One region of the Serratia sp. FDAARGOS_506 genome, then DNA from elsewhere that is predicted to be linked to it. Evidence: riboswitches for the same ligand, from Rfam matches in the RefSeq annotation. Region 1 holds a riboswitch; each other region holds the start of a gene.

Region 1 (9,975 bases):
GTGCCATGGGTGTGGCGGGTGGCGACGCGCGGCGCGGTAAAGCGCTGCTCGCCTTCTGCGGTAAACAGCCAATCCGGGCTCTCGCTTTCGCTCAGGTGGCCACCCTTCATCAGCACCGCCCGGCAGCCCATCGCCAGCAGCGCCCGCCCCTGCTCGCGCATCTGCGCTTCATCTTCCGCCGGCGCGCACGCCAGCAGCGCCGCCGCTTCCGGCAGGTTCGGCGTAATGATCGACACCAGCGGCAACAGCTCGCGCCGAATAGACGCCACCGCCTCCGGCGCCAGCAACGGATCGCCGCTTTTCGCCAGCATCACGGTGTCCAGCACCACGAATTCCGGCCGGTAATGGCGCAGCCGTTCGGCCACCGCCTGCACGATGTCGGCGTTGGCCAACATGCCGATCTTGACGCTGTCGATGCGCACATCGCTGAACACCGAGTCCAGCTGCGCGGCGACGAACGCCGGATCGATGTAATACACCGACTGCACGCCGCGGGTATTCTGCGCCACCAGCGCGGTGATCACCGAAGTGCCGTAGGCGCCGAGCGCCGAGAAGGCCTTCAAATCAGCCTGAATGCCGGCGCCGCCGCTGGGATCGGTGCCAGCAATGGTCAGCGCGTTAATGCGTTTCATCACAGATCCTCCCCGCGCAGCTGATACAGGGCGTCGAGGAACGCCGGCGTAAAACTGCCCGGCCCTCCGGCCTGTCTGGCCGCGAGGCCGCCGCAGTGGGACATCACCCGGCAGGCGGTCGCCACGTTGTCCAGGCGGTCGCCCGGTAGGGCGCAAAACGCCGCCACTACCGCCGACAGCGCGCAGCCGGTGCCCACCACCCGCGTCATCAGCGGGGAACCGCCTTCGATCGCCCAATCGCGTTGGCCGTCGGTGACGTAATCCACCGCGCCGGTGACCGCCACCACCGCGCCGCTGCGCTGCGCCAGCTCACGGGCGGCGGGCAATGCCACCAGCGAATCGTCGCCGCTGTCCACCCCGCGGCCGCTGGCCAGCAACCCGCTGAGCGCCATGATTTCCGAGGCATTGCCGCGTATCGCCGCCGGTTTCTCGTCCAGCAGCTGTTTAGCAAAGGCGGTGCGGTAGGAGAGCGCGCCGACCGCCACCGGATCCAGCGTCCAGGGCTTGCCGGCCTGATTGGCGGCGGCCACCGCCGCCCGCATCGATTCGGCGCGCAGCGCATTGAGGGTACCGACGTTGATCAGCAGGCCATCGGCCAGCGCGCTGAACTGCGCCGCCTCTTGCGGCTCCACCACCATCGCCGGGGAGGCGCCGAGCGCCAATAGCACGTTGGCGGTCAGCGATTGCACCACTTCGTTGGTCAGGCAGTGGATCAGCGGAGGCCGCTGTTGGAATTGGGTCAGACAGGCCGCGGCGCGCGCGCCGGGTAGTGCATCAGGTCGAGCGATCATATTCCTCCCAACCGGCGTTCAAGAAGGCGGCGCCGGCTGGGCGGCCGTGACTTCCCTACGCTGGCATTATCCAGATCAGGTAATACGGGTATTTCTCAGCCTTCACGCAGAAGGGCACCCCGAGTCATGAAAATCAATAGGTTGTGATCAACGTTGCGTTAATCCCTGCAGGGGATCATGCCAGCGGCGGCGCGGACAAACAAGCGAATAAATCGGCTCGCACCTAAGCGGTGCTTCCCTCTTTTCCCGCCAGATACAGGCTCAGCACGCCGGGCAGCTCCGCCAGCGTGAACGCCACGCTCTGCGGCGCTGTCTTGAAGATATGGTGCAGCGTACCGGCCACCAGGCTTTGCAACAGCCGGGTTTGCTGCAGGATCTCCGCTTCGGCGGTCTCGGGGCGGCGCAGCTGCAGCACGCGGGCGATCAGCGCCAGGAAGCTGGATTTTTCGTCCGGCAGGTTCATTTCCCGCATCACCGGCAGGTAGTCGGTGTGCTCGCGCAGGTACTGCGCATAGGGTGAAAACAGCCGCTGGATCACCGCTTCAGCGGAGAGGCGCCGCCACTCGTCGTCACTGGCCAACGCCATGTCGCGGATCAGCGCCTCGACCGACTCGGTATGCCGATCCGCCAGCGCTTTGATCACCGCGTGGCGATCGGGAAAGAAGTGATACATCGAGCCGATGGAGGTTTTGGCGTGCTTGGCGAGCCGCTGCATGCTGAGCGCCGCCAGCCCGTCCTGGGCCACGATCGCCGCCGCCGAATCCAGAATGGTTTGTACGCGTTGCCGCCCTCTTTCCTGCTGCGGCTCTCGCCCGGTGATGTGTTCGTCGATTTGCATATTCGTTTCTGCCCGCTGTCATCAACGCATTATACCCATTTGCCGCCGCGAAGGCAGGACGATACAAAAAACTAGATTAATTCCTCTAGTTTGGAGTAGAGTATTTATTCTAGTTTACCCTGATGCAAGCGTGGGGAAGACAAACAGTGACCTCACTCACTGAAAAAGAGTCATTTCATTCGGCCCGTCGCCCAAGCCAATCGCCAGAGAACGCCCTATGCCCGACAAAAAACTGCTTATCTTCTGCCTGACCGCGCTGTTGCTCACCGGGTGCTCGCCGGCACCGTCGATAGTGGTGTTCGGCGCTTCGTTCCCCGACTGGCTGTTTTGCCTATGCGGCGGCGTGGCGGGCATGGTGGCGATCCACCTGCTGCTGCGCACCCCGGAAAAACGCGCCTGGCTGGCGCCGCAGCTGCTGACGTATCCGGCGCTGACCGCGCTGATCGCCATGCTGATCTGGTTACTGGTTTTCCCCCACTGAGACTGACGCCATGACCCAACCACAAACCTCCAACAAGCGCAGACTGCTGGTGCTTGCCATCCTGGCGTTGACGTTCATCGTGGCCGCCGTCGTCGTCTGGCGGGTGGAAAACGCCCCCACTACCGACGATGCCTACGCCTATGCCGACACCATCGACGTGGTGCCGGAGGTGAACGGCCGCATCATCGAGATGCCAATCCGCGACAATCAGGAAGTGCGGCAAGGCGATCTGCTGTTCCGCATCGATCCACGCCCTTATCTGGATGCGCTGGCGGCAAGCGAGGCGCGCCTGATCACGCTGAATGAGCAGATCAAGCTGACGCAGCGCTCAGTCAACGCGCAGCAGTACAACGCCGAATCGATGAACGCCATCGTCAAACGCTCGCAGGCGCTGGTGGCGCAGGCGACCGACACCCTTAACCGCCGGCAGAAACTGCTCGGCAAGAACTACGTTTCGGCGGAAGAAGTGGAAACCGCCCGCACCTCCCAGCGCTCGGCGCAGGCGGAGCTGCAGGCCGCGTTGCTGCAGGCGAAACAGGCGGAAGCCGCCGTCAGCGGCGTCGAGGCCCTGGTCGCGCAGCGCGCCGAAGTGCAGGCCGACATCGCCATCGCCAAACTGAACCTGGAATTCACCGAGGTGAGAGCGCCGTTCGACGGCCGCATCGCCTCCCTGAAAACCACCGTCGGCCAATATGCCTCCAGCGCCAAACCGGTGTTCACCCTGATCGACACCCGCCGCTGGTACGTGATCGCCAACTTCCGCGAAACCGACCTGAAAGGCGTGCATCCCGGCGTGCCGGCCACGCTGTATCTGATGAGCGACGCCGGCCAGACATTCAGCGGCAAGGTGGAATCGATCAGTTACGGCGTGCAGCCCGACGACGGTGGCACCGTGCTGGGCGGCCTGCCCAACGTGTCGCGCAATATCAACTGGGTGCACGTTTCGCAGCGCTTCCCGGTCAAGATCGCAGTAGAAGCCCCCAACCCGGCGCTGTTCCGCGTGGGCGCTTCGGCGGTGGCGAAGCTGAACCTGCGCCATGAAGAGTAAAACGATGTCTCGCGGTTGGCTGCCTCAACTGATCGACGAGCTGCGCCCTTCTGACAGCCGCATCAACCTGGTGATCCGCGCCCTGCTCTCCAGCGCGATCGCCATCGTGATCTCGCAGACGCTGCAGGTGCCGTGGCTGGCGCTGTCGCTGATTGCTGTCTTCTTTATCACGCAGTCCAATATCGTGATCACCCGCGCGATCGGCATTCTGTTCTTCGTCAGCTCCACGCTGGCGATCGGCGCCGCCATCCTGGTGCTGAAGTTTACCTACGACTACCCGATGCTGCGCATCCTGCTCTCCAGCGCGCTGTTTTTCCTCAGCGTGTTCCTGATGCGGGTGACCAAGGTCGGGGTGCTGTTCTTCCTGATGGCGCTGGTGGTGATCTACACGCAAAGCTTTGTCGATCTCACCCCGCAGGCGGAAGTGGTGATACGGCTGGTGTTGTGGGTCTGGGTGGCGATCAACTACGCCATCTTGCTCACCCTGATCGTCAATACCCTGCTGCTGCCGGCTGAACCGCTGAAGCAGTTGAAAAGCCGGATGATCGCGGTGTTGGATGAAACTCGCGCTATGTTGGCCCAAGGCGACGAGACGCGCGATCTGAGCGCCATCTCGCAGCACGCCACCGAGCTGCATAAACTGCTGCGCTTTTCAGTGATGCGCAGCGATCGCTGCCGCGCCAACGAGCCCGGTTATCTGGCGCTGATCACCCTGGTGTTGCAGCTCAATATCCTGGCCTACCAGCTGCCGCCTGTTTTCGGCGCAGCCGCGCGTAAATTGGCGCAAGAGATAGACGCCGCCTGCCGCGCGCTGCAAACGGCGATAAGCCACGACAGCGCGCTGCGATTTTCCGTCGCGATCGCCGACAGCGACGATCCGCAGGTGCCGGCGCCGCTCAATGAAATGGCCGGCCTCCTGCAGGTCTACGCCAACCGTAGCGACTACGCCGACGCTCTGCAGGCCGCCCCACCGCCGAAAGTGCCCTTCTTTACCCCCGATGCCCTGACCAACCCGGTTTACATCCAGTTTTCGTTGAAAACGCTGCTGACCGTGCTGGTGGCCTACGTGTTTTATACCGCCGTCGATTGGTCCGGCATTCATACCATCATGCTGAGCTGCCTGATCGTGGCGCAGCCCAGCCTCGGTGCCACGCAGCGGCGGGCGCGGCTGCGTCTCGGCGGCGCGGCGATCGGCAGCCTGCTGGCGCTGATCTCGGTAGTATGGATCATGCCTCACCTCGATAGCCTCGTCGGCTTGCTGCTGCTGACGCTGCCGGTGATCGCCCTGTCCGCCTGGATCGCCGCCGGCTCCGAGAAGATAAGCTATGCAGGGGTACAGATCCTGTTCACCTTTTCCCTGGCGCTGCTGGAAAGCTTCGGCCCGGTCACCGAGCTGACCGAGATCCGCGATCGCCTGATCGGCATCGTGCTGGGGGTAGGGTTCGCCACCTTCATTCACGCCACGCTGTGGCCGGAATACGAAGGGGAGTCGCTGCGGCAGCAGGTTGCCACCGTGCTGCGGGAGCTGGCGCGCTTCCTCGGCGGCGAGAACACAAACGCCATCGGCATCTGGCAAAAGATCGAGGGCTGCGAAGCGGTGGTGGCCCGGGTGACGCTGGAGCCGACCTGGCAGTTGGCGGATGATAACCATGAAAGCTTCACCCGGCATATCCAACTGATCTTTAACCAGACGCGCAGCCTGTTGCTGACCAGTGAAAAGCTCAACACCTATCTGACAGGCAGCGGGGCGGCGCTGTCCGTGCAGGAACGCGCGGCGCTGCTCGAGGTGCAACGCCAGGGCGGGCGCGTTCTCGCCGAGTATGCGGCGCAGCTTGCCAGCGCGCCGCAAGCGCTGCGGGCGCCCGACTTTCATCCACCGCTGGCTGCCCTGCACGCCGACACCGTGCGCCACCTGGCTCAGGAGCTGAGCGACGGGGTCAATCGCCTGCCCGCCTGGGGTGACGCCTAGCATTTTCCGTTTGTGGCCGTGCACGCCCGGCGCAATGCGCTATAGTGAGCACAAACCACCGGGAGATGCCATGCAGATAAGACCCTACCAAGAGACCGATCGCCCCTTCCTGCGCACGCTGTACCTGGCATCGCGCAAGGCGGCGTTCGGCTGGCGCGATACCTCAAACTATCAGTTGGAAGATTTCGACGGCGCGACGCTGGGCGAAGCGATTTGGGTGGCGGAAGACGGCGGCGTGCTGCTGGGATTCGTCTCCGTCTACCGCGAAGACAACTTCATTCATAACCTGTATGTCGATCCCCATCAGCCGCCGCGCGGCGTCGGCAGTGCGCTGCTGCAGGCGGCGCAAGCCACCTTCACCGCCACCGGCTCGCTGAAATGCCTGATGAAGAATGAAAAGGCGCTGACGTTCTACCGCAAACACGGTTGGCGTATTATCTCTACCGGCAACGACGGCGAAGAAGATTATTACCTGATGCATTCGACGGCCCCTTAGCCCTCGGCACCTGCAGTCTCCGGCATCCCGCGCAGCGTCAGCCGCCAAAACAGCAGCGCGCTCAGGCTGACGCCCGCCCCCAGCCAGCAGACGCCGCTCCACCCCGCCCAGGCGTACATATGGGTGCCGGCAAAGGCGCCCAGCCCGCTGCCGACGGCGTAAAACAGCATGTAGCAGCCCACCAGCCGGCTATGTGACTGCGGGTGTGCGCGGAAGATCATGCTCTGGTTCAGCACGTGGATCGCCTGGCCCGCCAGATCCAGCAGCACGATGCCCGCCACCAGCCAAACCAGGCCGCTGCCGAGCAAACCGAGCGGCAGCCAGGCCAGCGTCAACAGCAGCAGACACGCGCCGCTGGCCGCCTGCCCCAGCCCGCGATCCGCCAGATGCCCGGCGCGCACCGCCGCCAGTGCGCCCACCGCGCCGACCAGGCCGAACGCCCCCACCGCGGCATGGGTGAAGTTGAACGGCGCCTGGCTCAGCGGCAACACCAGCGAACTCCAAAAGAGGCTGAAAGCGCCGAACATCAGCAGCGCCAACATGCCGCGAATTTGCAGCGTGCGGTCATGCAGCAACAGGCTCAGCATCGAACGCAGCAGCGCGGGATAGCTCAGCGTACTGGGAGCGGTGCGCGGCGCAGGCAGCAGGCGCGACAAGATCGGCAGCAATACCAGCGTCACCCCGGCAGAGAAGAAATACACCGTGCGCCAGCCGCCGACGTCCGCCAGCGCGCCGGACAGGGTGCGCGCCAGCAGCAATCCCAGTACCACTCCGCCCTGCGCCGCACCAACCACCCGCCCGCGCTCCTGCGGCGCCGCCAGGGCTGCGGCGTAAGCGATCAGCCCCTGCGTCATGGCGGTGCCCAATAAGCCTACCAGCAACATCCCCGCCAGCAGCCAGGGCGCGCTGTGCGCCCAGCCCACCAATAGCAGCGCGCCGATCAGCCCCAGCTGTTGCCCCGCCAGCAACCGATGCCGGTTCAGCCGATCCCCCAGCGGCACTACCAACAGCAGCGCCAGCGCGCACCCCAACTGAGTCACGCTGATCACCATGCCGACCGCCGCCAGGCTGATGGAAAAATCATGGGCGATGGCGTCCAGCAGCGGCTGCGCATAGTAAACGTTGGCCACGCTGAAGGCGCTGGCGGCGGCCAACAGCAGCACCAAGGGGGCCGGCAGGCGCCCCAGCACCGCACAGGGGGGATCCAGCAGTTTGTCGCTCATTGCACACCTCAATTTGGTTTCATTATTAAACCCAATGAACTTTAGGTGCGGAGGTTTTATAATGCAACCAGAATATGCAGCTGGAGATAACCGTCGTGAAACGTAAAAGTCTGGAAGACGCGCCGTGCCCGGTGGCACGCACGCTGGATGTGATTGGCGACTGGTGGTCGCTGCTGATCGTGCGCGACGCCTTCGACGGCGTCACCCGCTTCAGCGAATTTCAAAAAGGGCTGGGGATGGCGAAGAACATCCTTGCCACCCGGCTGCGCGCGCTGGTGACGCACGGCGTGTTGGAGATCGTGCCCGCCGCAGACGGCAGCGCCTATCAGGAATATGTGCTGACCGAGAAAGGCCGCGCGCTGTTTCCGGTGATCGTCGGCCTGCGCCAGTGGGGGGAAGATCATCTGTTCGCCGAGGGAGAAGCGCACTCAACGCTGGTGGAAAGCGACAGCGGCCGCCCCATCCCGCGCCTGACGCCGATCGGCAGCGCCGGGCAGACGCTCACCCCGCTGAATACCCGGGTGGTGAAAGTATGAAGCGTCTCAATAAGGCCTGCGTTACCTTCCGCTATTGCATCTATTCTCGAACAGCTTCCGCAATCCCCTGCGGGTAATGTATAGTCCGCGTTTTACGGAGATCCCATGCTGACTAACTCATCCATTCGTTTGAACAAATACATTAGCGAGAGCGGTATCTGCTCACGCCGCGACGCCGATCGATACATCGAACAGGGCAACGTTTTCATCAACGGTAAACGCGCCACCGTTGGCGCTCAGGTATTTGCCGGGGATGTGGTGAAGGTTAACGGTCAGTTGATCGAACCGCGCAATGAAGAAGATCTGGTGCTGATCGCGCTGAACAAGCCGGTCGGCATCGTCACCACCACCGAAGACGGCGAGCGCGACAACATCGCCGACTTCGTCAACCACAGCAAACGCATCTTCCCGATCGGCCGTTTGGACAAGGATTCACAGGGGCTGATCTTTCTGACCAACCACGGTGATCTGGTCAACAAGATCCTGCGCGCCGGCAACAATCACGAGAAAGAGTATCTGGTGACGGTCAACAAGCCGGTGACCGACGAGTTTATTCGCGGCATGGGCGCCGGCGTGCCGATGCTGGGCACGGTGACCAAAAAGTGCAAGGTGAAGAAAGAGGCACCTTTCGTGTTCCGCATCACGCTGGTGCAGGGGCTGAATCGCCAGATCCGCCGCATGTGCGAACACTTCGGCTACGAGGTCACCAAGCTGGAACGCACGCGCATCATGAACGTCAGCCTGAAAGGCTTGCCGCTGGGCGAATGGCGCGATCTGACCGATGACGAACTGATCGAGCTGTTCAAACTGATTGAAGGCTCCTCGTCCGAGGCCAAGCCGGCGAAGAAGGCCCCTGCCAAATCCGCCGCGGCGAAAAAACCGAGCGCCGGCGGCCCCAAAAGCGCCGACAAAGCCGCTGCGCCGGCCGGCCGCAAGCGCTTTACCCAGCCAGGGCGCAAGAAAAAAGGGCGTTAACGCCCTTTTCGCCTTCGCCAAGCCCGGCCTTTGCGCGGGCTTTTTTATCGTGGAAATCAGTCCAGGCTACCCGCCACCGGCGCCTGCGCCCAGTCGAGCGCGAAATCGGCCACCGCCTCCCAGCCCTGTTCGCCACAGGTATAGTGGCTGCGGCCGGGGAACAGCTTGTAAGCGCTGATGGCCTGCGAGCCCTTGGCGTTTTTCTCGTAGTTCTCACGCTGCACCGCCGGCGGCAAAATATGATCGTTGCCGCCGGCGATAAACAGCAGCGGTGCGCGCTCGCCGTTGGCGAAGTTGTAGGTGGTCGCCGCATCCGGCGTAAAGTTGGCCAATCCTCCCTGGAACAGCATGCGCCCCGATACCGGTACCGAGTAGCGATCGTACACCGCTTTAGACGCTTCCAGGCTCAGGTTGTTGGTAAAAGCGTAGTGAAATTCCTTCTCGCTAATCGGCACGGCGCGATGCAGGTTAGCCGGGTTGCGCAGCACCGGGAAGGTGGCTTTGATTTCGCTGAACGGCAGCGCCTTCACCCCTTTCACCGCCGCACCGTCGATAGAGACGCCCGCGGAGCCGAAGCCGCCATCCAGCAGCAGCTGCACAAACGCGCCACCGAACGAGTGCCCCATGATGATCGGTTTACCGCCGAGTGCGCCGATCACCGCCGCCAGGTGTTCGTACACTTCACGCACGCCCAGGTTCACCAACGGCGAAGGATCGCGGCGCAGCGCCTCAACGCCGGCAACGCCGGGTTCAATGCCCGGATAGCCAGGCGTGATCACCCTCATACCCCGCTGCTCGTAGTGAGTGACCCAATGCTCCCACGACAGCGGCGTCATCCAGAGCCCGTGAATTAAAACTACCGTGTCGGTCTGCGCTGCTGGCGCCATAATGATTACCCCATGCCATCGTTAACGGAAGCGCCTCACCCTACGGTGGAACGCTGCTGTCTCCTCGAATAGCCTTTGACTTCGGCGATATTCTGTAGA
Region 2 (9,975 bases), 1.5 Mb from region 1:
AACGTAATGTCGTCCCAATCCAGCTGTTGCCAGCGGCTACTGAAGTCGTCGGCCATCACTGCGCCTCCTCTGGCTGGCTGAGGAAGGCGGTCAGCGGGCTGGAAGCGACTGCTCCGCGCTGGCTGGAGCCCAATCCGGCGCTGCGCGCCAGCTCGCCGGCCTCCAGAGCCAGGCGAAACGCCCGCGCCATTTGCACCGGGTCGCGCGCCACGGCGATGGCGGTATTCACCAGTACCGCGTCGGCGCCCAGCTCCATCGCTTCCAGTGCGTGGCTTGGTGCGCCGATGCCGGCGTCGACCACCACCGGTACCTTGGCCTGCTCGATGATAATCTCGAGGAAGTCACGGGTACGTAGACCACGGTTGGATCCGATAGGGGCGCCGAGCGGCATCACCGCCGCGCAACCCACCTCTTCCAGCCGTTTGCACAGCACCGGATCGGCGCCGCAGTAGGGCAGCACGACGAAGCCGTCTTTCACCAGCGTTTCCGCCGCCTTTAGCGTTTCTATCGGATCCGGCAGCAGGTATTTCACATCGGGGTGGATCTCCAGTTTCACCCAATGGGTGCCGAGCGCTTCGCGCGCCAGTCGGGCGGCAAACACCGCTTCGGCGGCGGTTTTGGCGCCGGAGGTGTTGGGCAACAATTTGACGCCTAGTTGCAGCAGCGGCGCCAAAATGGCGTCGTTGCCGCCGCGCAGATCGACACGCTTCATGGCCATGGTCACCAGCTGTGAGCCGGAGGCCGCCAGCGCTTCCAACATCAGCGCCGGGGTGGCGAACTTGCCGGTGCCGGTGAACAGGCGCGAGGTAAAAGTGGTATCGGCGATTTTCAGCATGTCAGCCTCCGGCGATCGCTTGAAACAGCAAAATGTCGTCACCGTCCTGCACCTGATGGTCGGCCCAGTCGGCGCGTGGAATGATGGTTTGGTTGATCGCCAGCGCTGTGCCCGGCTGGTGGCGTTCCAACTGGATCAGCAGGGCGGCGACGCTGAGCGGCTGCGCCAGCTCCAGCGGTTGGTCGTTCAGACGGATCTTCATGCCGCGCCTCCGCACACCGGGCAGGCGCGGGCCTGGCTCAGTTGCAGCGTGCTCCAGCTTTGCTGCTTGCCGTCGAACAGCCGCAGTTTGCCGCTGAGGGAGGAAGGCATGCCGGCCAGCATTTTGATGGCTTCCAGCGCTTGCAGAGTGCCGATTACGCCCACCACCGGGCCGAGCACCCCGGCGGTGCGGCAGTTGCGCTGCGGTTCTTCCTGCTCCGGGTACAGGCAGGCATAGCAGCCGTGCGCATAGGGTGGTTCGAGTACCAGCAACTGGCCGCTGAAGCCGACCGCGCTGCCGCTGATCAGCGGCTTGGCAGCGGCGATGCAGGCGGCATTGACCTCATGACGGGTCGCCATATTGTCGCAGCAGTCCAGCACCAGATCGGCGCGGGCGACCGCGTCGCGCAGCGCTTGCCCCTCCAGCCTCTGCGCCAGCGGGATGGATTCCACCAATGGGTTCAGCGCCTGCAGGTGGCGTTGCGCCAGCGCCGCCTTGCCGGTGGCGGTATCGGCGCTGCGGTAGAGGATTTGCCGCTGCAGGTTGGTGACGTGCAACTGGTCGTCGTCGGCCAGCAGCAGCGTGCCGACGCCGGCGGCGGCCAGATACAGCGAAGCTGGGGAACCGAGCCCGCCTAAACCGACGATCAGCACCGTAGCGCGCTTGAGTTTCTCCTGGCCTTCCGGGCCGACGTCCTCCAGCAGCAGCTGGCGGCTGTAGCGCAGGAATTCCTGATCGTTAAGCATCGTTCGGATCCTCGCCTTCGATCAACCGCAGCAGCTCGGCCGTCGCCGCGCGCCAGTCCGGTGCCTGGGTGATGGCGCTGACCACCGCCACGCTGCCGACGCCGCACGCCAGCACCGCCGGTACGCGATCGATGCTGATCCCGCCGATCGCCACCGTCGGGTAATCCGCCAGGCCGGCGATGTGGCGTTTCAATTCCGCCAGCCCCTGCGGCGCCGAAGGCATGTCTTTGGTTTGGGTGGGGAAGATGTGCCCCAGCGCGATGTAGGACGGTTTTACCGCCAGCGCGCGCGCCAGTTCGGCGTCATCATGGGTGGACACGCCCAGTCGCAGCCCGGCGCGGTGAATGGCCGCCAGATCGGTGGTATCGAGATCTTCCTGGCCCAGATGCACGCCGTAGGCGCCGTGCTTGATCGCCAGACGCCAGTAGTCGTTGATGAACAGCCGTGCCTGATAACGCTGGCCCAGTGCGATGGCGGCGGCGATATCTTCTTCGACCTGTTCGTCCGGCAGATCTTTGATGCGCAACTGGATCGTGGTAACGCCGGCCTCCAGCAGGCGAGCGATCCATTCCACGCTGTCGACGACCGGGTAGAGCCCCAGTTTGTGGGGCGTGGCTGGGAAGGGGGTTGTGATATCAGTCATTGCTTGTCTCCTCTTGCAGCGTGCCGGCGCTGTGATACAGCTCGCTGCCACGGGCGCGGAACTCGGCGGACATTTTCTCCATGCCGCTCAGCTGCACCTCGATCGGTTTGGCGGCCTCCTGGGCGGCGGCGTAGTCGCGCACCTCCTGCGAAATCTTCATCGAGCAGAATTTCGGCCCGCACATCGAGCAGAAGTGGGCGACCTTGCCGGATTCCTGCGGCAGGGTTTCGTCGTGATAGGCGCGCGCGGTGGCCGGATCGAGCGCCAGATTGAACTGATCTTCCCAGCGGAATTCGAAACGTGCCTTGGACATGGCGTTATCGCGGATCTGCGCGCCCGGATGGCCTTTGGCCAGATCGGCGGCGTGAGCGGCGATCTTGTAGGTGATCAGGCCCTGTTTGACGTCTTCTTTGTTCGGCAGGCCGAGGTGCTCTTTCGGTGTGACGTAACACAGCATGGCGCAGCCGAACCAGCCGATCATCGCCGCGCCAATGCCGGAAGTGAAATGGTCATAGCCCGGCGCGATATCGGTGGTCAGCGGGCCGAGGGTGTAGAACGGCGCTTCGTGGCAGTGTTCCAGCTCTTCGGTCATGTTGCGGCGGATCATCTGCATCGGCACGTGGCCCGGGCCTTCAATCATCACCTGCACGTCGTATTCCCAGGCGATCTTGGTCAGCTCGCCCAGCGTATGCAGCTCGGCGAACTGGGCTTCGTCGTTGGCGTCCTGAATCGAGCCGGGGCGCAGGCCGTCGCCGAGCGACAGCGAAACGTCGTAGGCGGCGCAGATCTCGCAGATTTCACGGAAATGCTGATAGAGGAAGTTTTCCTGATGGTGCGACAGACACCATTTGGCCATGATCGAGCCACCGCGCGACACAATGCCGGTCAGGCGTTTGGCGGTCATAGGTACGTAGCGCAGCAGTACGCCGGCGTGGATGGTGAAGTAGTCGACCCCTTGCTCCGCCTGTTCCAGCAGCGTATCGCGGAACATCTCCCAGGTGAGGTTTTCCGCCACGCCGTTGACCTTCTCCAGTGCCTGGTAGATCGGCACGGTGCCGATGGGCACCGGGCTGTTGCGCAGGATCCACTCGCGGGTTTCGTGAATATAGCGGCCGGTGGAGAGATCCATCACGGTGTCCGCGCCCCAGCGGGTGGACCACACTAGCTTCTCCACCTCTTCTTCGATCGATGACGTGACCGCCGAGTTGCCGATATTGGCGTTCACCTTCACCAGGAAGTTACGGCCAATGATCATCGGCTCCGTCTCAGGATGGTTGATGTTGGCGGGAATGATGGCGCGGCCGGCGGCCACTTCCTGACGCACGAACTCCGGCGTGATGTTGTCCGGCAGGTTGGCACCCCAGCTCTGGCCCGGATGCTGGTGGCGCAGCACCTCGCCGCGAATGCGCTCGCGCCCCATGTTTTCACGGATGGCGATGAACTCCATCTCCGGGGTGACGATACCGGCGCGGGCATAGTGCAGTTGGGTCACGCACTTACCTGGCAGCGCCCTGCGCGGCAGTGGCAGATGTTCAAAGCGCAGGTGATCCAGCCCCTCGTCCGCCAGCCGCTGTTGGGTAAAGCCGGAGCTGGCGCCGTTTAGGGGGGCGGTATCGCCGCGCGCGTCGATCCAGCCGGCGCGCAGCTTGGCCAGGCCGGCGTGCACATCGAGCTTGGCCTGCGGATCGCCGTAGGGGCCGGCGGTATCATACACCGGGATCGCCTCGTTGGGTTCATACTGCGGGCTATCTTTACTGCCGCCGACCAGGGTCGGGCTGAGCTGAATTTCGCGCATCGGCACCTGGATATCGCTGCGCGAGCCTTGTAGGTAGATGCGGCGCGAGTTCGGGAAAGCCGTGCCTTGCAGGGTGTCGATAAACTGCTGAGCGGCTTCGCGTTGCGCCTTACGGGCGCGCGGTGGATTAACGTTAGACATAGCAAGTTCCTACCAGTGTGTTGGGTTGGGAAAGTTGCTTGTCTGGAGCTCGGAGGGAGTAATGATGGTGGCCGATAAGGCAGGGCGCCCGCAAGGGGAAGGCCATGCCTGTGGCGATAGATTACTCTTGTTCCCTTCGCGGGTATTAACCCGATCAGGTTCCGCGGATCCCGAATTAACGGTCTCAGCCTGGCTGATTCGATGAACAAATCAGGCGCTAGGCACTCCGACAAGATGCCCCCCAGTATAGGAGGGATAAGAAAAAAAACTATAAAATTTTAACGCGCCGGATCCAGCGCCTGGTCCGGCAGCGGCTGCTGCGCGGCTTCCGCTTCCAGTTGGATCAGCTTATCTTCCAGCGCGAAGCGCGCCGCCAGCGTTTCGCCGATATCCGACAAGGCCTGATGAAACTCCAGACAAACCTCCTGATCGATATCCACTTCGGTATAGCGATCGTGGAACGCCATGATCTGTTCGGTATTGGCCCACAGCTTGGGATAGATGTTCACCGCCAGCGACATTTTCGGACTGGCTGCGCCTTCCACTTGTTTGATAATTCTGTCATAGATATGAAAATGCCCTGCGGAGAGGTAATCCACCAGGTTGTGGCAAAAGTTCTCCAGCGCTTTTTCATTCAGCGGCGTATGCTTTTCTTTATTCGGTTTGAGGCCTACCAGCGTGCAGTAGGCGACCAGCAACTGTTTGCGGGCCTGAAGCCATTGATCAACTAATTCATTACTACCGCCAACGCGCTGAGTCAGCCTTTCCAAACGGTTGAGCATGTTTGACTCCGTGTAAGTAATAAAAGTAACCGGTAAGTTATTAAAATGTAACAAAGCCGATTCGTAGAGTGCCAGTGAAGCTGAGGTTGTGCAACAACGATATGGAACTTGCATTAACGGGCAATGAAAACGGCTGGTGGATCGTCAGCCATGAAAGCAAACTTTGGTTACCGAACGGTGAATTGCCGTCGGGGACGGCCGCCGCCCTCGGGCTGCGGGGCCATATGGCGCGCACCATCGGTGAATGGGAGGGCGCGCCGGTCTGGCTGGTACGCCAGGCGATGCCGCGGGAGATGGGATCGGTGCGTCAGCTGTTGGATCAGGATCGCGGTCTGTTCCAGCTTGCCGGGCGCGGCGTGCAGCTGGCGGATTTCTATCGCTCCCATCGCTATTGCGGCTACTGTGGCCATGAGATGCACCTCAGCCGCACCGAAAGCGCTTGCCTGTGCGGCCACTGCAAAGAGCGGTACTATCCGCAGATTGCGCCTTGCGTGATCGTCGCCATTCGGCGCGACGATCAGATCCTGCTGGCGCAACACGTGCGCCATCGCGGCGGCATTCATACGGTGCTGGCCGGCTTCGTCGAAGTGGGCGAAACGCTGGAGCAGGCGGTGGCGCGCGAAGTGATGGAAGAGAGCAATATTGAAATCAAGAACCTGCGCTACGTTACTTCACAACCCTGGCCGTTCCCGCACTCGCTGATGATGGCCTTTATGGCCGATTACCATCAGGGCGACATTCGTCACGATCCCAAGGAGCTGCTCAACGCCGGCTGGTACCGTTACGACCAACTGCCGCTGTTGCCGCCGCCCGGCACCGTGGCGCGCCGGTTGATTGAGGACACCGTGGCGCTGTGCCGGGCAGAATAATGTACAATGGCCGGCAGATTATTAAGGGAGCCCCATAAATGACTGAGTTGAAGAACGATCGCTACCTGCGCGCGCTGTTGCGCCAGCCGGTGGATGTGACCCCCGTATGGATGATGCGCCAGGCCGGTCGTTATTTACCGGAGTACAAGGCGACCCGCGCCCAGGCCGGTGATTTCATGTCGCTGTGCAAGAACGCCGAGCTGGCCTGCGAGGTCACGCTGCAGCCGCTGCGCCGCTATGCGCTGGATGCCGCCATCCTGTTCTCCGACATTCTCACCATTCCCGACGCCATGGGGCTCGGCCTGTACTTTGAAGCCGGCGAAGGCCCGCGTTTCAGCTCCCCCGTCACCTGCCGCGCCGACGTCGACAAGCTGCCGGTGTTCGATCCGGAAGTGGAATTAGGCTATGTGATGAACGCGGTGCGCACCATTCGCCGCGAGTTGAAGGGCGAAGTGCCGCTGATCGGCTTCTCCGGCAGCCCGTGGACACTGGCGACTTATATGGTCGAAGGCGGCAGCAGCAAGGCCTTCACCAAGCTGAAAAAGATGATGTATGCCGAGCCGGCCACGCTGCATCTGTTGCTGGACAAGCTGGCGGACAGCGTGATCCTGTACCTCAATGCCCAGATCAAGGCCGGCGCGCAGTCGGTGATGGTGTTCGACACCTGGGGCGGGGTGCTGACCGGGCGCGATTATCGCGAGTTCTCTTTGCACTACATGCACAAGATCGTCGACGGCCTGCTGCGTGAAAACGATGGCCGCCGCGTGCCGGTGACGCTGTTCACCAAAGGCGGCGGGCAGTGGCTGGAAGCGATGGCCGCCACCGGCTGCGATGCGCTGGGGCTGGATTGGACTACCGACATCGCGGACGCACGTCGGCGGGTGGGCGACAAAGTGGCGCTGCAGGGCAATATGGATCCGTCGATGCTTTATGCCTCCCCGGCGCGCATCGCGGAAGAAGTGGAGACCATTCTGGCCGGTTTCGGCCACGGCAACGGCCATGTGTTCAACCTGGGCCACGGCATCCATCAGGATGTGCCGCCGGAGCACGCCGGCGCCTTCGTCGAGGCGGTACACACGCACTCGGCGAAATACCACCGTTAAGGATCCGATGTGACCGATATGGCGGCCCTGCGCGCCGAACAGCTGCGGCGAGCGGCTGAAGTCATTCGCTACGACGATCTGCCGGCCGAACCGCCGGCCTTCATCGCCGGCGCCGACGTGGGCTTCGAGCAAGAGGGGGCGGTGACGCGCGCCGCCATCGCCATCCTGCGCTATCCGTCGCTGGAGCTGGTGGAATACCAGGTGGCCCGCATCGCCACCGTCATGCCCTACATTCCGGGCTTCCTGTCGTTTCGCGAATACCCGGCGCTGTTGGCCGCCTGGGCGCAGCTGCAGCGGAAACCGGGGCTGATCTTCGTCGATGGGCATGGCATTTCGCATCCGCGGCGCCTCGGCGTCGCCAGCCATTTCGGCCTGCTGGTCGATGTGCCGACCATCGGCGTGGCCAAGAAGCGTCTGTGCGGCAAATTTGCGCCGCTGGACGCCGCCGTCGGCGCGTTGGCGCCGTTGGAAGATAAGGGTGAACAGCTGGGCTGGGTGTGGCGAAGCAAGGCGCGTTGCAACCCGCTGTTCATCTCTACCGGTCACCGCGTGGGCGCCGACAGTGCGCTGGCGTGGGTGCAGCACTGTATGGCGGGCTACCGTTTGCCGGAGCCGACCCGCTGGGCTGACGCCATCGCATCGCGTCGTCCGGCGTTTCAGCGGTGGTTGCAGCAGCATCCGGAGGTGTCGCCATGAGCGATTTCGGGTACACTGCGCCGCAGATAACGCGTAAGAGAGTAAAGCATGCTACGTAACCCGATTCATTTACGCCTGGAACGGCTCGAGGCCTGGCAACATTTGACCTTTATGGCCAGTTTGTGCGAGCGTATGTACCCGAATTACCAGATGTTCTGCAAACAGACCGAGTTCGGCGATCCGGCGGTTTATCGCCGCATTCTGGATTTGGTGTGGGAAACGCTGGTGGTTAAGGATGCCAAGGTCAACTTCGACAGCCAGCTCGAGAAGTTGGAAGAGGCGATTCCGTCGGCGGAAGATTACGATCTTTACGGCGTTTACCCGGCAATTGATGCCTGTATCGCATTAGGGGAACTGATCCATTCGCGGCTCGGCGGGGAGACGCTGGAGCACGCCATCGCCATCAGCGAAACATCGATTCGCACCGTGGCGATGTTGGAAATGACCCAAGCCGGTAAGGAAATGACCGACGAAGAGTTGGAAAGTTTGCCTGCGGTAGAGGAAGAATGGGACATTCAATGGGAAATTTTCCGCCTGTTGGACGCCTGTGAAGAGCGCGATATAGACCTGATCAAGGGGCTGCGATCCGACCTGCGAGAGGCCGGTGTCAGCAACATCGGGATAAATTTAGCGCAATAAGGCAACAAAACGTGATTTAACGCCTGATTTGTCATGCCTTAAGGCTTCACATCCGCACCCTGTCTGGTCTACATTTGGGGGGCGTAAAAAAAGTGGCTATCGGTGCGTGTATGCAGGAGAGTGCTGTCAATCGGCATATCCGTCGCACTCGATGCTTTGCAAACGATAAACACACTGTAAGGATAACTTATGAACAAGACTCAACTGATTGATGTAATCGCGGACAAGGCTGACCTTTCCAAAGCACAAGCTAAACTGGCTCTGGAATCCACCCTGGCTGCTATTACTGAGTCTCTGAAAGAAGGTGATGCAGTACAATTGGTTGGCTTCGGTACTTTCAAAGTAAACCATCGTAGCGAGCGCACTGGCCGCAACCCGCAGACTGGCAAAGAAATCAAAATCGCAGCAGCCAACGTGCCTGCGTTCGTTTCTGGCAAAGCACTGAAAGACGCTGTTAAATAAGACCGCGCCTCGGTGAAAAGATTAAACAGAGGGGCGATGGCGCCCCTTTTGTTTACTCGTCGGGCGCTCATGGCCGTTGGCATCGCCGTCGGCCTGAGCGCCTGCAGTTCCCATTCCGATATTCCCAGCTTTACCGCCAGCGGCTTCGTGGCCGATCAGGGCGTGATACGCCTGTGGCGTAAAGACGATGAGCAACAGCGCCCGCAGGTGCTGGTCAGCGTCTACAGCCCTTATCGCGGTCCGGGCACCATCACCACGTTGTACACCTATCAGGGCGATGTGCTGCGCCAAATCAAACGCAACGACGCCGACGGCGATCGAGACTCTATTCAACTGCGCTTTGCCGACGACGGCACGGTGAGCTTTATGCAGCGCCAGCTGGCGACACGCCGCGAACCGCTGACCAGCGATGAAATCGCCCTGTATCAATATCAGGCGCGGCGGATCCTCGAAGTGAGCAATGCGCTGCGCGCCGGCAAGGTGAAATTGCTGCAGGGGCGTTGGATGCAGGGGGAAGTGCAAACCTGCGACGGTCAACGCATGAAACCGGGGCTGGATGCTGCCGCCATCGTCTGGATCGAAAAGCGTGCTCGCAGCAGCAGCCGGCCGGTGAGCATCGCCTGGCTGGAAGCACCCGAAGGCAGCGAACTGCTGCTGGTGGCGAACGACGACTTCTGCAGCTGGGAACCGAAAGAAGACCAGCTATAAAAAAGGCCCCGCGCAGCGGAGCCTCTTGCCATGAACTTCCACGGTCAAATCACTTGCCGCGCACAATCGCGCGATAACCGATATCTTTGCGGCAGAAGCTGCCCGGCCACTGAATGCCTTCGGCCAGCTGGTAGGCGCGTTGCTGCGCCTGTGCCACGGTGTCGCCCAGCGCCGTTACGCACAGCACGCGGCCGCCGCTGGTGACGACGTCATTGCCCTGCAGGTTTGTCCCGGCATGGAAGACCTTGCCGTCGGCGCTTTCCCGCTGCGGCAATCCCTGGATAATTTCGCCGTTGCGATAGTCGCCCGGATAACCGCCGGCCGCCAGCACTACGCCGAGCGCAGGGCGTTCGT
Region 3 (9,975 bases), 540 kb from region 1:
TCCACGAAGCGGTGCACAAACTGGATATGCGCAACGGCGGCGTTGCCACCGGCGTGCCGCCGATCCCGCTGCGCGAGGTGGCCGCCTGGGAGCACGATCTGCACGCCGCGATGGAAAGCCTGCAGGACGAGATAGACATGGTCGGTGAAGAGGCCGCCAGCATGGATGCCTACGCCGCCACCGATGCGGCCGAGTGCTTCGCCGTGCTGTCGGAGTATTTCTTCAGCGCCCCCGAGCTGCTGGCCGAACGCTTCCCGGCGCTGTACCAGCACTTTTGCCGCTTCTACCGCCAGGATCCGCTGGCGCGCCTGCTGCGCGCCCAGGCGGAAAACGACGCGCAATGGGCTGATTGACGGGTATATTGCTCAGATACCGAGCAGTCGCACCGCCTGGGGCAATTTAGCGTTGACACACCCGGGGCCGCTGGATATCATGCGCCCCGTTCACACGATTCCTCTGTAGTTCAGTCGGTAGAACGGCGGACTGTTAATCCGTATGTCACTGGTTCGAGTCCAGTCAGAGGAGCCATATTTAGAGAAGCCCGCTTAAGGAAACTTAAGCGGGCTTTTTGCTGTTGGGCGTTTACAGCCCGCGTTTTTCCATCAGCAGCGCCAGATCGACCAAGCGGTTGGAGAAGCCCCACTCGTTGTCATACCAGGCGAGTACTTTCACCAGATTACCGCCGATCACCAGCGTGGACAGGCCGTCGATGATCGACGAACGCGCATCGCCCCGATAGTCGCTCGACACCAGCGGTTCATCGCTGTAGCCCAGGATCCCTTTCAGCGGGCCGGACGCCGCCGCCGCGCGGAAAGCGGCGTTAATCTCCTCCACCGTCGCCGGGCGTTTCAGCGTCACCGTCAAATCGACGATGGAAACCACCGGCACCGGCACCCGCAGCGAGTAACCGGTCAGGCGGCCGTCGAGATCCGGGATCACCTTGCCGAGCGCCTTGGCCGCGCCGCTGGAGTAAGGCACGATCGACTCCGCCGCCGCCCGCGCGCCGCGCAGATCTTTTTCCGGCTGATCGTGCAGCGCCTGGCTGTTGGTATAGGCGTGGGTGGTGTTCATCAGCCCGTATTCGATGCCGAAGGCCTGATGCAGCACCTGCGCGGCGGGCGCCAGCCCGTTAGTGGTGCAGCTGCCGTTGCTGACCACTTTATGCAGCGCCGGATCGTAGAGCTGGTCGTTAACCCCCATGACAATGGTGATGTCGTCGTTTTTGGCCGGCGCCGAGATAATCACCCGCTTGGCACCGCCGTGCGTGATGTGCACTTCCGCCTTGGCTTTATCGGTAAAGAAGCCCGTCGCTTCGATCACCACGTCCACGCCCACGCTGCTCCAGGGGATCTCGGCGGGATCGCGCTGCGAAAACACCTGAATCGGCCGGCCGTCCAGCAGCAGCTGATTGTCGCCGGCTTCCACCTTGGCCGCCAGGGTGCCGGAAAGCGTGTCGTATTTCAGCAGGTGCGCCAGCGTTTTGCTGTCCGTCAGATCGTTGATCGCCACCACTTCAAAATCGCTGCGACCCAGTGCCGCGCGCAGTACGTTGCGCCCGATCCTGCCGAAGCCGTTAATGCCAACTCTCACCATGATGCTCTCCTCGTTATGGGCTTTGCCTCAACTCTAGCCCTGCCCCGAAGCGGCGTAAATGACACTTACCAATCAATTTACGCCAAATTGCGCGCATGAAAGCGTTCGCGGTATTCGCTCGGGGTCAGCTGCAGTTTTCGCTCAAACACCCGCCGCAGGTTAAGGCCGTTGCCAAAGCCAGTAGCCAGGGCGATCTGCTCTATGCCTTGCGCACTCTGCTCCAGGCGCTGTCTGGCGGTATGCAACCGCCCTTCTTCGACGAATTTGGCGGGAGAAATGCCCGTCTCGCGGGTGAACACGCGGGTAAAGTTGCGCGGGCTCATCGCCACGCGTTCGGCCAACCGTTCGACGCTGAGATCGTCGGCGAGGTTTTCCAGGATCCAGGACTGCAGATCGCGGATCGGGCCCGGCGATTTGGCCTGGTTGAGCGGGTAGCGGCTGAACTGCGCCTGCCCGCCGGGGCGGCGCAGAAACATCACCAGATCCTGAGCCACTTCGCGCGCCTGCACGAAACCATAGTCGTCTTCCACCAGCGCCAGCGTCAGGTCGAAGCCGGAACTGACGCCGCCGGAGGTCCAGATCGGCCCGTCCTGCACGTAGATTGGGCCATTCTCGACCTGCACCCGCGGGAAGCGCGCCTGCAGCGTTTCCGCCAGCCGCCAGTGGGTGGTCGCCCGCCGTCCGTCCAGCAATCCGGCCTCGGCCAGCAGCAGAGCCCCGCCGCAGACCGAGGCGATTCGGCGCGCCTGCGGGGCCGCCCGGCGCAGCCAATCCGCCACCAGGGCGCCCTCTGCTTCGGTCGCCCCTTTGCCGGCGACGATGACGGTATCGCGCGGCAGTGCCGGATCGAGATCCGCCAGGCGATGATCGGCCAACAGGCTCAGCCCGGACAGACCGTGTATCACCCGATGGGATTGCGTGGTGGCGACCGCGATCTGATACAGCGGCGCCTCGGCAGGGCTCAGACGGTTGGCCTGCATCAGGATATCGGCGATGCCCGCCGCTTCGAACAGCATGCCCCCTTCAGGGACGATAATCAGGAATGTATGCATGGCGATAATAGGAAGAACGAGCAAAACAGGTCATGCAGCCACTGTATAAGAAAAACCTCGCCGGTTCATCCTGCGGGCATAAAAAAGCCCGCCGATAACCTCGACGGGCCTGGAAGGAATAGCCATTCAAGCCTGCGGCAGGCTCACTCCGCTGACGCGCGCTAACTGCGCCAGCAGCGCCGTTTGAAACGCCTCGTCGTGCACCGCGGCATGGGGATCGAACCGTTGCTGATGGTGCCAATAACCGCCGGTCGCCAGGGCCTGCGGCTCATCGCTGGTCACCAACCACACCTGCGTCACATGTCCCAACGCCAGATCGTCGGGCGCATCCGCGCCGCCCATTTTGGTCGGCACCCAGCCGGGATCGACCGCGCTGCTGATGACGCCGGGCCACAGGCGCGCCACGGCGGCGGCCAGCGCGGTGACGAACAGTTTGCTGTCCGAATAGGAACCGGCTGCGCCGCCGAGCCAGTCTACGCCGTTCAGTTCCGGCACGCCGTCAAAGTGCATGCTGCTGCTCAGGTAGACGATGCGCTTGGGGCGTTCGATCAGGGCCGTCAGCAGGTAAGGCGCAATCACGTTCACCGGCATCACCTGCGGCCCGGTAAACATACCGGCGTTGTGGATCACCGCGTCCGGGCGGCCGAGGCGATTGACCTGCTCGGCGAGCAGCCGGATCTGCTGCACATCGGACAGATCGCCGATCGCGGCCTGCGCGCCGCGATCCAGCAGATCGCGCACCGCGTCCAAACGGCCGGGCTCACGCGCATGCAAAATCACCTGATGCCCTTCGTCCAACAGCGTTTGCGCGGCGGCGCGGCCCAGCCCGTCTACCGAGCCGGTAATGAAAATGCGTGACATGCCACTCCTCCGTTTAGCGCCAGCCGAGCGCCGGCGCGACATGGGTTAAAATCGATTCGATGACGTGGGCGTTGTACTCCACGCCCAGCTGGTTAGGCACGGTCAGCAGCAGCGTATCCGCTTCGGCGATGGCCTCGTCCTGCGCCAGCTGTTTTATCAGCTCGTCCGGCTCGGCGGCATAGCTGCGGCCAAAGATCGCCCGGGTCTGCGCGTCGATATATCCCAGCTGATCGCCCTCCTTGCCACCGCCGCCGAAGTAGTTGCGATCCCGCTGATCCACCAGCGCGAAGATGCTGCGGCTCACGGAAACCCGCGGCTCGTGCGTATGGCCGGCCTCTTGCCAGGCGGCGCGGTAGGCGCGGATCTGCTTGGCCTGCTGAATGTGGAAAGGTTCGCCGGTCTCGTCGTTCTTGAGCGTCGAACTTTGCAGGTGCATGCCGAGCTTCGCCGCCCAGACGGCGGTGGCGTTCGAACCGGCACCCCACCAGATGCGGTCGCGCAGCCCGGCGGAAAACGGCTCCGGCCGCAGCAGCCCGGGCGGATTCGGGAACATCGGCTGCGGATTGGGTTCGGCGAACCCTTCACCGCGCAGCGCTTCCAGGAACACTTCGGTATGGCGGCGGGCCATGTCCGCGTCGCTCTCGCCGTCGGCCGGGGCATAGCCGAAATAGCGCCAGCCGTCGATCACCTGCTCCGGCGAGCCGCGGCTGATGCCGAGCTGCAGCCGCCCACCGGCGATCAGATCCGCCGCGCCGGCGTCTTCCACCATGTACAGCGGGTTTTCATAGCGCATGTCGATCACGCCGGTGCCGATTTCGATACGTTGGGTTTTGGCGCCGATGGCGGCCAACAGCGGGAACGGCGATCCCAGCTGGCGCGCAAAGTGGTGTACGCGAAAATAGGCGCCGTCCGCCCCCAGATCTTCGGCGGCGACCGCCAGATCGATGGACTGCAGCAGCGCATCCGCCGCGGAACGGGTGCCGGACTGGGCGGAAGGCGACCAGTGGCCGAACGAGAGAAAACCAATCTTTTTCATCGGGAATCGTCCTCAAAGGCAGAATCATCGGCCTACAGTGACAAAAAGCGCGCGCTCTGCGCCAGTAAAATCGCCCACGATCGCACTAAACGAACCGATTGCCGCCGCGCCGCCCGGCGATTGTAATCAAAAAACAAATGTCGTATAACAAGCAGCTCCGAGGGGTGTCCTGTTACGGGCTGAGATGGCGCAAGCCGAACCCTTTGAACCTGATCTGGGTCATGCCAGCGAAGGGACGGTTAGGTAACAACGCTCTCACCCGTTGCCTGTTCATACCCCAGCGTGCCCGGATCTCCACTGACTCAAGGAGGTCCCATGTCCATCACCACCCTGTTCGAAAACGGTCTTTACGGCCGGCTGCGCCAACATGCCGGCAGCCACTGGCAGGACTACGTCGAGCACCCGTTTCTGCAGCAGCTCGCCGCCGGCACCTTGCCCGAACGCGCTTTTCGCCGCTACCTGACCCAGGACTACCTGTTCCTGCTGCACTTCGCCCGCGCCTACGCGCTGCTGGTCAGCAAGCTGCGTACCCTGCCGGAGATGCGCGCCGCCACCGCCTCGCTTAACGGCATCGTCGCCGAACTGCCGCTGCACGTGGCCTACTGCGCCGAATGGGGGCTGAGCGAAGCGCAGATCGCCGCCCAGCCGGAAGCGGCGGAGACCATGAACTACACCCGTTACGTGCTGGATATCGGCCATGCCGGCGACGCCCTCGATCTGCTGGCCGGCCTGCTGCCCTGCGTGGCCGGCTATGCCGAAATTGGCCTGCGGCTGCTGCACGATCCCGCCACCAAGATGGAGGGCAATCCTTACGCCTCCTGGATCCGCAACTACGGCGACGAGGGCTATCTGGCCGGCGTGCGTGCCGCCATCGAGCTGCTCGAGACCGTCGGTCATCAGCGTGGCGCGCAAAGCCGCCTCACTGAGCTGGCGCAGATTTTCACCACCGCCACCCAGTTGGAATCGGCTTTTTGGCAGATGGGGCTGAACGCCTCATGACCTCCCCGCTTCTCCCGCCCGGCATTCAGGTGCGGGATCTCAGCCTGCGTTTCGGTCAGAAAATCGTCTTTGATCGGCTGAGCTTCGACATCGCCGGCGGCAGCTTCGTCGCCCTGCTCGGCGCCAGCGGCGCCGGCAAAACCAGTTTGCTGAAGATCATCGCCGGCCTGGAACGGGCCACCTCGGGCACGGTAGCCGGCAGCGACGGCCAGCCGATCGCCGGGCGCATCGCCTATATGGGGCAAAAAGATCTGCTCTACCCGTGGCTGACCATCGAAGAGAACGTCGCCCTCGGCTCGCGGCTGCGCGGCGAAACACCGGACCGGGCGTGGGCGGCACACCTGCTGGAGCGCGTGGGCCTGGCCGCGCATGGCCGCAGCCTGCCCGCCTCGCTGTCCGGCGGGATGCGCCAGCGCGCTGCCATCGCCCGCACGCTCTACGAACGCCAGCCGATCGTGCTGATGGACGAACCCTTTTCCGCGCTGGACGCCATTACCCGCGCCGAGATCCAGAGCCTGGCCGCCGAACTGCTGGCGCAAAACACCGTGCTGCTGATCACCCACGATCCGATGGAGGCCTGCCGCCTGAGCCACCGGCTGCTGGTGCTGTCGCCCTGGCCGCTGGGCCTCGACGACACCCACCGCATCAGCGGGCAACCGCCGCGCGCACCGGATGACGCCGACCTGCTGAAAAGCCAGGCCGAACTGCTCCAACAGCTGGTGAGGGCAGCGCAATGAATATCGCCAAAGAACGTGGGCTTACCCGCCTGCGGCGTGGGCTGACGGTGTTTGCCGGCCTGCTGCTGCTGTGGTGGTTGGCGGTGCAAAGCGGCATTCCGGCCTTTCTGCTGCCCACGCCGGGCGCGGTGGCGCAGGCGCTATGGGACGGGCGCAGCTATCTCGCCTGGCACACGCTGGTCACCGCTTCGGAAATCGTCAGCGGGCTGGCGCTGGGCGTACTGCTCGGCGCCGCGCTTGCGCTGTGCATGATCTTCTCGCCGCGCCTGCAGCGCTGGCTGATGCCGCTGGTGCTCACCAGCCAGGCGATACCGGTGTTCGCCCTGGCCCCGCTGCTGGTGCTGTGGTTCGGCTTCGGCATGAGCGCCAAGGTGGCGATGGCGGTACTGGTGATCTTCTTCCCGGTAGTGTCGGCCTTCTTCGACGGGCTGCGCCGGGTCAACAACGACTATCTCGATCTGGCGCGCACGATGCGCGCTTCGCGCTGGGCGCAGCTGCGGCACGTGCGGCTGATGGCTGCGCTGCCGGCCTTCGGTTCCGGCCTGCGCATGGCCGCCGCGGTCGCGCCGATCGGCGCCATCATCGGCGAATGGGTCGGCTCGGCCGAAGGGCTGGGCTACGTGATGCTTAACGCCAACGCGCGTATGCAGACCGACATCTGCTTCGCCGCGCTGTTTATTTTGGTGCTGATGACTGTGCTGCTGTGGACTGCGGTGGATGCGCTGCTGCGGCGCCTGATCGCCTGGGCGCCGGAAAACGACTGATGATTGCAACCATAACCAGGGATAAAGGAACGACCATGATCAAACAAACCGTTTGCGGGCTGCTGCTGGGCGCCGCCATCACCGGCCAGGCCGGCGCGGCCGAAAAGCTGACGCTGGTGCTCGACTGGTACATCAACCCCGATCACGCACCGATTATGGTGGCCGAGCAGATCGGCGCCTTCAAGGCCGAAGGGCTGGACGTCAAGATCGTGCCGCCGTCCGATCCGGCGCTGCCGCCGCGGCTGGTGGCCGCCAAACAGGCAGACCTCGCCATCACCTATCAACCGCAGCTGCACTTCTTCGCCGATCAGGGCCTGCCGCTGATGCGGGTCGGCACGCTGATCAACACACCGCTGAATACGGTGATCGCGCTGGATAAAAACATCACCTCACCGGCGGATCTCAAAGGCAAAACGGTGGGTTACTCGGTCAGCGGCATCGAACAAGCGACGCTGGCCACCATGGTCGAACACGAGCACCTCAAACCGCAGGACATCAAGCTCATCAACGTCAACTTCCAGCTGACCAGCGCCCTGCTGGCGGGCCAGGTCGATGCGGTGATCGGCGGCTACCGCAACATCGAAGCGCTGGAGCTGAAGCTGCAGGGTAAGACGCCGGTGGTGTTCAACGTCGAAGATTACGGCGTGCCGGCCTACGACGAACTGATCATCGTCGCCAACCGCGATGCGGTGAACGAGCCGAAAATCCGCAAATTCCTCGCCGCGCTGAAGAAAGGCAGCGACTACCTGCATGCGCACCCGCAGGACACCTGGCTGGCATTCGCCAAGGCGCACCCGGAGCTGAATACCGAGCTGAACAAGCAGGCGTGGCAAGCCAGCCTGCCGCTGTTCGCGCGCGATCCGGCGAAGCTGGATCGGGCCCGCTACCAGGCTTACGAACAGTTCCTGTTCGATAACAAGCTGATCAAGAAAATCACCCCGGTAGAACAGTACGCGGTGGAGCTGAACTGATCACGCCGAGGCGGCCGGCGGCGCCACCGTCACCTCGCCCTGGCCGCTGCGCTGCAAGGCCGCCTTCACCAACCCGTTGGCTTTGCAGCGCTCGATAAAATCGTTCACGTAGGCGGCGCCCTGCGTTTTTTGCCGCGGCACCGCCATCGCCTGGCGGATGGCGGTGAAATGTCCCTCCAGCACCCGGTAGCCGGGATGGGCGGCCGCAGCAGCCTGCAGTGGCTGGCGCACGCCGGCCGCTGCCTCCAGCCCGCGTTCGAAAAACAGCGCGATCGCCTCGGCGGAAGTTGCCGCCCGCACCAGCTGCGCCTGCTGCAGCGTGCGCGATAAAAACAGATCGTACGCCGCCCCCTGGCCGACCGCTATGCGCACCTCCGGCCTGTCGAGTTGCGCCACCTCAAAGTAAGGCGCGTCGTTCGCCACCAGATAAGTCCCCTCGATGATCACGTACGGCTCACTGAAGGCGATCTGCGCCGCGCGCACCGGCTCGATGGCCATAAACGCCAGGTTCCAGGCGCCGCTGTCCAGATCGGCGAACACCTTGCCCGCCGCGTCATAGGTGACCAGTTCGAGCGCCACGCCCAACTCCTGGGCCAGCGCGGCGGCCAGCTCCACCGAAGCGCCTTGCGGTTTGCCACCGGTCCCGGCCTGCGCCAGCACCGGATTGCCGTAGTTGATCGCCGCGCGCAACACGCCTTGCGGGGCCAGATCGTCGAGTACCGCGGCGGGAATCGTCTGCATATTTCCTCCTGAATGGCTGATGGGCGCACCGTCGTGGCGCTCATTAAGCGTAGAGCGAAACCTCCGACCAGCAAGCTTTCGCCGCCGAGGCCGCCGTCGGCGTGATTAACGTCACACTATTGTCATAAAAATGTACAATAGCCGCCGCTCGTCGGCCGTAGCGGGAGATCGCGCGTTGTTCCGCCGCCGGCAATAGGCTATACCCTTCACTTTTCGCGCTGCGGCACGCTCGGCGGCGCAAACCAGGGCAGCAACGGTTTTATTTCAATCAGACAAGGTTTGGCGGATGGTATTAGCAGTCGTTTCGTTTGTTCTCTTTTTGGCGTCAATTTTGATTTATCGCACCCGGGCCGCCGCCAACCGCTGGTGGTTCGCCATTTTGCTGACGCTGCTCGGCAGCTATCTGGTGCTGAACGTCATCCTGATCGCCAGCAACTACTTCACCGGCGACGGCATCACCGATGCGGTGATCTACACCGTCACCAGCAGCCTCAAAGGCGCGGGCATCAGCAAATACGTGCTGCCGTTTATCGGCCTGCTGGCGGCCTTGGGGCTCATCTTCGCAGTGCTGGCCCGCAGCCTGCTGCGCCGCAAGGCCAAAGGCAGCAGCGTGGCCTACAGCGTCGTCGCCGTACTGCTGGCGCTGTTTTCGGTCGGCACCACCCCGGCGTTTCAGGACATCTCGCTGCTGGTCAAGAGCCAGATCGTCGGCGATACCGCCGATTTCACCACCTACTACAAAGCGCCGAAAAAGACCGTACAGGGCAAGCGGCCGAACCTGGTGTACATCTATGCCGAGAGCCTGGAGCGCACCTACTTCGATACCGAGCTGTTTCCCGGCCTGGCCGACGAGCTGAACGCCCTGCGCGCAGACAGTATCGATTTCAGCAACACCCAGCAGTTGCCGGGCACCGGTTACACCATCGCCGGCATGGTCGCCTCGCAGTGCGGCATTCCGCTGTTCGCGCCCTTCGACGGCAACGCCTCCAGCGCGGTCTCCACCTTCTACCCGGAGAACGTCTGCCTGGGCGACGTGCTGAAGGCCGCCGGCTACAGCAACTATTTCTATCAGGGCGCCGAGCTGGCGTTCGCCGGTAAAGACACCTTCCTGAAATCCCACGGCTTCGACTACGTTTACGGCTTCAAAGAGCTGCGCGAACAGGTCGCCGATCCGAGCTACAAAAACGACTGGGGCTGGTACGACGACAGCGTGTTGGACGT

The links. A riboswitch is a leader RNA that binds a small molecule or an ion and turns the genes downstream of it on or off. The one in region 1 is predicted to bind thiamine pyrophosphate.
Region 2: linked by a shared signal. The riboswitch ahead of thiC (phosphomethylpyrimidine synthase ThiC) and the one ahead of thiM (hydroxyethylthiazole kinase) in region 1 are both predicted to bind thiamine pyrophosphate.
Region 3: linked by a shared signal. The riboswitch ahead of tenA (thiaminase II) and the one ahead of thiM (hydroxyethylthiazole kinase) in region 1 are both predicted to bind thiamine pyrophosphate.

What each region holds. Positions count from the first base shown of each region.
Region 1 covers NZ_CP033831.1:263,488-273,462, forward strand. The annotation lists gene thiD (bifunctional hydroxymethylpyrimidine kinase/phosphomethylpyrimidine kinase) at 1-632, opposite strand, end outside; gene thiM (hydroxyethylthiazole kinase) at 632-1,423, opposite strand; TPP riboswitch at 1,459-1,555, opposite strand; gene EGY12_RS01585 (TetR/AcrR family transcriptional regulator) at 1,647-2,261, opposite strand; gene EGY12_RS01590 (YtcA family lipoprotein) at 2,479-2,742, shown strand; gene mdtN (multidrug transporter subunit MdtN) at 2,753-3,790, shown strand; gene EGY12_RS01600 (FUSC family protein) at 3,795-5,759, shown strand; gene EGY12_RS01605 (GNAT family N-acetyltransferase) at 5,830-6,255, shown strand; gene EGY12_RS01610 (MFS transporter) at 6,252-7,478, opposite strand; gene EGY12_RS01615 (helix-turn-helix domain-containing protein) at 7,574-8,014, shown strand; gene rluF (23S rRNA pseudouridine(2604) synthase RluF) at 8,120-8,989, shown strand; gene EGY12_RS01625 (alpha/beta hydrolase) at 9,046-9,876, opposite strand.
Region 2 covers NZ_CP033831.1:1,781,646-1,791,620, forward strand. The annotation lists gene thiH (2-iminoacetate synthase ThiH) at 1-56, opposite strand, end outside; gene EGY12_RS08655 (thiazole synthase) at 56-835, opposite strand; gene thiS (sulfur carrier protein ThiS) at 837-1,037, opposite strand; gene EGY12_RS08665 (HesA/MoeB/ThiF family protein) at 1,034-1,783, opposite strand; gene thiE (thiamine phosphate synthase) at 1,776-2,426, opposite strand; gene thiC (phosphomethylpyrimidine synthase ThiC) at 2,419-4,362, opposite strand; TPP riboswitch at 4,477-4,601, opposite strand; gene EGY12_RS08680 (Rsd/AlgQ family anti-sigma factor) at 4,641-5,144, opposite strand; gene nudC (NAD(+) diphosphatase) at 5,246-6,013, shown strand; gene hemE (uroporphyrinogen decarboxylase) at 6,052-7,116, shown strand; gene nfi (deoxyribonuclease V) at 7,126-7,812, shown strand; gene EGY12_RS08700 (YjaG family protein) at 7,861-8,451, shown strand; gene hupA (nucleoid-associated protein HU-alpha) at 8,641-8,913, shown strand; gene EGY12_RS08710 (DUF1481 domain-containing protein) at 8,950-9,621, shown strand; gene purD (phosphoribosylamine--glycine ligase) at 9,671-9,975, opposite strand, start outside.
Region 3 covers NZ_CP033831.1:4,544,247-4,554,221, forward strand. The annotation lists gene mtfA (DgsA anti-repressor MtfA) at 1-353, shown strand, start outside; tRNA gene EGY12_RS22015 (tRNA-Asn) at 453-528, shown strand; gene gap (type I glyceraldehyde-3-phosphate dehydrogenase) at 583-1,593, opposite strand; gene EGY12_RS22025 (GlxA family transcriptional regulator) at 1,671-2,645, opposite strand; gene EGY12_RS22030 (SDR family NAD(P)-dependent oxidoreductase) at 2,772-3,506, opposite strand; gene EGY12_RS22035 (LLM class flavin-dependent oxidoreductase) at 3,520-4,542, opposite strand; TPP riboswitch at 4,693-4,795, shown strand; gene tenA (thiaminase II) at 4,858-5,541, shown strand; gene EGY12_RS22045 (ABC transporter ATP-binding protein) at 5,538-6,278, shown strand; gene EGY12_RS22050 (ABC transporter permease) at 6,275-7,042, shown strand; gene EGY12_RS22055 (ABC transporter substrate-binding protein) at 7,078-8,013, shown strand; gene EGY12_RS22060 (transporter substrate-binding domain-containing protein) at 8,014-8,754, opposite strand; gene opgB (phosphatidylglycerol--membrane-oligosaccharide glycerophosphotransferase) at 9,041-9,975, shown strand, end outside.